2 regions of the Schinkia azotoformans genome follow, and region 2 is predicted to be linked to the other one. Evidence: riboswitches for the same ligand, from Rfam matches in the RefSeq annotation. Region 2 holds a riboswitch; the other holds the start of a gene.
The links. Region 2 has a riboswitch for S-adenosylmethionine ahead of P9E47_RS10215 (enoyl-CoA hydratase-related protein). Riboswitches for the same ligand answer to the same signal wherever they lie in the genome.

Region 1: it holds a riboswitch for S-adenosylmethionine, as region 2 does, so the genes downstream of both, P9E47_RS13385 (alpha/beta hydrolase) here and P9E47_RS10215 (enoyl-CoA hydratase-related protein) in region 2, are expected to answer to the same signal.

What each region holds. Positions count from the first base shown of each region.
Region 1 covers NZ_JARSMD010000021.1:109,211-111,700, reverse strand. The annotation lists gene P9E47_RS13390 (Cof-type HAD-IIB family hydrolase) at 1-535, shown strand, start outside; gene P9E47_RS13385 (alpha/beta hydrolase) at 705-1,478, opposite strand; SAM riboswitch class I at 1,711-1,814, opposite strand; gene P9E47_RS13380 (branched-chain amino acid aminotransferase) at 2,343-2,490, shown strand, end outside.
Region 2 covers NZ_JARSMD010000017.1:93,630-96,119, forward strand. The annotation lists gene P9E47_RS10210 (CoA transferase subunit A) at 1-296, opposite strand, end outside; gene P9E47_RS10215 (enoyl-CoA hydratase-related protein) at 323-1,096, opposite strand; SAM riboswitch class I at 1,241-1,354, opposite strand; SAM riboswitch class I at 1,537-1,648, shown strand; gene P9E47_RS10220 (ABC transporter substrate-binding protein) at 1,725-2,490, shown strand, end outside.

The DNA of each region.
Region 1 (2,490 bases), on a different contig from region 2:
TAAAAAATTATATGAACGAATAATCGGAGAAGATGTCGTTACAATTTTATCAACGATTGACAGGGAATATGTTGAAGTTAAAGATGAAGTAATCCGTAAAATTGAAGAAAGGCTTTTCAGTCAAATTGAAGAAGAAAGAGAATTGAAAGCAAAGATAGGAAAATCAATACATACATCAAAAATAATAATTAATGGTGCAGAAAATACAATTAGACAATTACAACAGGAATTAATCGAGACTTTTCCCAATGAATTAGATACCTTTATTTCAGAATCCAAAATACTAGATGTCATGCCTAAAAATATTAGTAAGGGAAATGCAATTAAAATACTAATGGAAAACGTAGGTTTATCCCCCAATGAAATTGCCTGCATTGGGGATTCCTATAATGACATCCCCATGTTCCAATTAACAAAGAATAGCTTTGCAATGTCTACAGCGCATCCTGACGTAAAGAGAGAGGCGAATTTCATTGTAGAGACTGTAGCGGAAGCAATTGAACAAATACTTACTTCCTCTAAGGTTAGATCTTAACGGAAGCCATTTATCCTCACCAAAAGGGTTGCGACTCTGGTTTGATAGTACATAACCTGTATTTATCCTCACCAAAAGGGTCGCAATCCAAATTTGATAGTACATAACCAGACTTTATCCTCATCAAAAGGTGTCGCGTCTTCATTTGATTGTAGATAATCTAGCTCATTTAAGAAACTTTGTATCCACTTAAAGCATTTATTACTGTTTTCCGAATGAATCCTTCGGTATACTCAATAATATTAAATTTATCAAAATCCATGGTGGCTACATGATAAGAATTCGTTAATTCAACAATCTTTTTGGACCATGATGAAACATTGTGATAAACGTAATCCGTGCTTTCAGCCGGCACAACATGATCATCTAAAGATTTGAACAATAAAAGGGGACTTGTTATCCGTGAAAGATTTTCCTTACCAATTTTAATTACAGTTAACAGCTGCTTAATGGCATGCACAGGTACAGCAGGATAAGTAATTTCGATTATGCTGTCATCCTTAATATCAGGTTTCCCTTCCTGAACATAATCAAAATCATGGGCCTCTTTATACAGCTCATATCCTGGGACAGAAAAGGCCGCATTAATTGTAATTACCCCGGCCGGATTTACTTTATTAGCTAAAATAAGTGATAAAACTCCTCCCATTGACTGCCCGGCAATAAAAACATGGGAACAGGTTGATTTTAGTTTGTCATAGGCATGTTCAAGTTCTGTGAGCCAATCTTGGAAGATGGTTTCTTCCAGCTCATCAGAATGCGTCCCATGTCCTTTTAAGCGTGGCGCATAAACTGTAAAGCCTTTTTCTGCAAGATGATTTCCAACAAATTTTACACTTTGTGGCGTTCCAACAAAACCGTGAATTAATAATATTCCAATTTCATTTCCTTTTATGTAAAAAGATTCTGCTCCAGGGATTACTTCATATTTATTAATTGTCATTACAATCTCTCCGTTTCTTAAGAAATTTGTGCATAATGGTCTAGCTTCAGCGCCCAGTGACTAGTGGACTTCGCCCACCTCCCTACGATAAGTCAACATCGACTCGCAAAAGCTCGTCGTGTTTCCTTTATCTCAGTCGATGTGCTCCAGTCCTTACGTCGTTGACCGGGCGCTTCCACTTTTCTAATAAAAAACTCCTTCTGCTCGTTGCAAAAGGAGTATTTTTTACACACTTTTATCAACCAAAGCAGAGCTTTGTTGGTAGGAGCACCTTTCCTGATGGGGAGGTTGCTGTGAAGTCATAGAGCCAATTCTCTCGTTCACTCTTGATAATCATTTATTTAATTTTTCCGATAAGAATACTATGTTTTGAATAATAACATGTTTTCATCCATTTGTAAATATCTAAAAATATAAAAGGGCACTTTAATAAAAGTGCCCTTTCTCGCATTGAGGCGACTGACTGCATGCCACATTCATGCATTCCCTTATAGGGCGTGTCAATCGACTTACACAATTCAGCTCATCGCAAAAACTACTATACCATGTTATTCATATAAATTGCAACTTTTAAAAAATTTTCATAAAAGTCTGTTATCCTTCGCAGTTTAGATTTACAATAGAAAGTGAATTTATTTTTTTAACTTTATTCGAGAGAAGTCCCCTCGTCCATAAGTTATAGTAGGATTAACGTAACCGGCATTCAATACAGGGGTCAAACCCACCTTGAATAAAGTTAAAGCCTCCGGCGGATGCCACAGATTTTCAGAGGTAGTTTTTCGAACAAGCTCGAAAAAATCTGGGCGCAAATACGCCAAGGCGCATTTGATTATAATTTTTTTATCGAACAAGGAGATGACACAGATGCTTGATCAAACCATTAAAGTTGATTTAAGCTCAACTAAAAAACCAAAACCAGATGCTGATAAATTGCAATTTGGTAAATTATTTACGGATCATATGTTTATTATGAATTATAAAGAAGGACAAGGCTGGCATGATCCTCGAATCG
Region 2 (2,490 bases):
CCAGCTGCTGCCAACAGCTGCCAGTCATGCTGTGACCCCTTTGCCGCAATGGTTAAGTCACCGATATTTTGACGAATAATCTCATATACAGCAGCCATTGGGTTGCGGACCGAGCCCATGCCGCTAAATACAATATAATCCCCTTGATTAACCCTACGGCTTACTGCCTCTTTTAAAGTAACTCGTTTATCAATTTTCTTTGTTGATTTATTATTTCTTCGATATTCCCTTATTTCATCAGTAGATGCCCAGCCATATAAATACGGATTTTCGGCTTTAATGTTTGTAGTAGTCATCGCAACATTTCTCCCTTCGTTTTTTCCTAGCGGTCTGACCATTGTGCTGGTCTTTTATCTAAAAATGCACGTATTCCTTCTACTGCATCTGGTTTTTGGCTATTTTTCACCATCACATCTGAGCTATATGTTAAAGCTTCAAAATCGTTAGAGATTTGAAGCTGTGTATATAATTGTTTTTTACCAGCCTCTAAAACTGCCAAACTATGACGAGCAACGGAGTTTGCAAACTTCTCAGTTTCTTCATCTAATTTTTCAAGCGGTACAACTCTATTAATTAACCCATGAATCTTCGCTTCTTCTGCTGTGATGAAATCGCCTGTAAATAAAAGCTCCGCAGCCTTCTTGCGATCAAGGTTACGGCTTACGAAAACAGCCGGTGTATGACAGAATAGGCCAATTAATGTTCCAGGGGTTGCAAATAATGAATTATCACTTGCGATCGCTAGGTCAGATGCCGCTACCAATTGCGCACCCGCTGCTGTCGCAATAGCATGCACCTTTGAAATGACAACTTGTGGAATATTTCTGATCTTTTCCATTAAGGCTTGGCACTCTTCAAATAGATTTGCAACATCTTCAACTGGTGCACCGTCAATCTCACGAAGGTTATGGCCGGAGCTGAACACTTTTCCTTCTGCTTGGATAATAACAACATTTATTTTTCTTTCATTTGCAATTTCAGTTAACTTTGCATCCAGTTCTCTTATCAATTCAAGCGATAGCGCATTACGCTGCTTATCATTATCTAATGTAATGGTTCCAATTTTTCCATTTTCCTCATATTTAATTAAACTCATAGTAAATCCACCTTTCATATCTGTTTAGTTAGTTTAATATGTGTAAAACTGTTGCAATTTTTCCTTAATGGAAACTATGCCTATAAAACGAAAGTGGCCTTTCCTCAAGATAAGGAAAGACCACTACAACATTTATGAGTCCCTCACTTATCTTACTGCTGACGATTCATCAGTAGGAATTGGCACCTTCCATCTTATTAAAAGAATGGGGTTGCCGTGGTTTCATAGGGCCTTTCCCTCCACCACTCTGGATAAGTAAAAATTCAAATATTTTGTTTTTTTAAAATTATGTCCTTAACTCTATCATTAACTTCAATGTTTGGCAACTGCTTTTTCAAAAAAATAAAATTTTAAAATTTCTAATAATCCTTATTGACAAAGTATACTTTCCTCCCGTACAATCACAATCATAACAAAAACAACCAAATATTGAAACGGATACCTTATCCAGAGAAGGGGAGAGACTGGCTCTATGATCCTTCAGCAACCTTGCAGCAATGCAAAAGGTGCTAACTCCAGTAACAAGTTGTATAACTTGTTAGAAGATAAGGAAGAGTCGATTTTTTGCCTCTTCCTTGGGAAGAGGTTTTTTAGTTTCAGAAAATAATCGAGAGGACGATCTATCATTATGAAAAAGAGATTAGTAGTTTTAGGTACAGCATTATCATTAACAATAGGATTAGCAGGATGTAACAGTGCAGAGAATACGGCTAATACAACACAGCCCCCAACAGAACAAGCAGAAAATAATAATCAAAGCCAAAAATTGATAGACTTTGCTATCGGTCACTTACCAACAACAGGGCATAGCTTGTATTATATCGCACAAGAAGAAGGTTATTTTAAAGAAGAAGGATTAAATGCTACATTTCATCCATTTTCAAATAGTGGAGAAGGAATCAATGCAGTAATAGCTGGAAAATTAGATGTCGGCACATTCGGGACTCCAGCGCCACTTACTTTTGAAGAGCAAGGTGCCGATATTGTGTTCCTAGGCGGTCAAATGGGAACTGGTGCAGGGGTCGTCTCAAAGCCTAACTTATTACATGAGCTTCAGGATATTAACAACTTTAAAGGAAAAAAGGTTGCTACTGTTAAGCTTGCTACTGGTGATGTTATTTTGCGTGGAGCATTATATGAAGCTGGAATTGATTATGAAAAAGATGTAACCATTATTGAAATGAACTCACCAGCCGATGTAATTATGGCAGTTAAAAAAGGGGAAGTGGATGCCGGTGTAGTATGGGCTCCATTTGTTGAAAAAGCAAAACAAGAAGGATTAGAGATTGTTAAGTATTCACAAGAGTATGCTGAAAATCATGTTTGCTGCCGCATTATTGCAGACGAAAAGAGGTTTGACGAAAATCATGAAAAATATGTTAAATTTTTAAAAG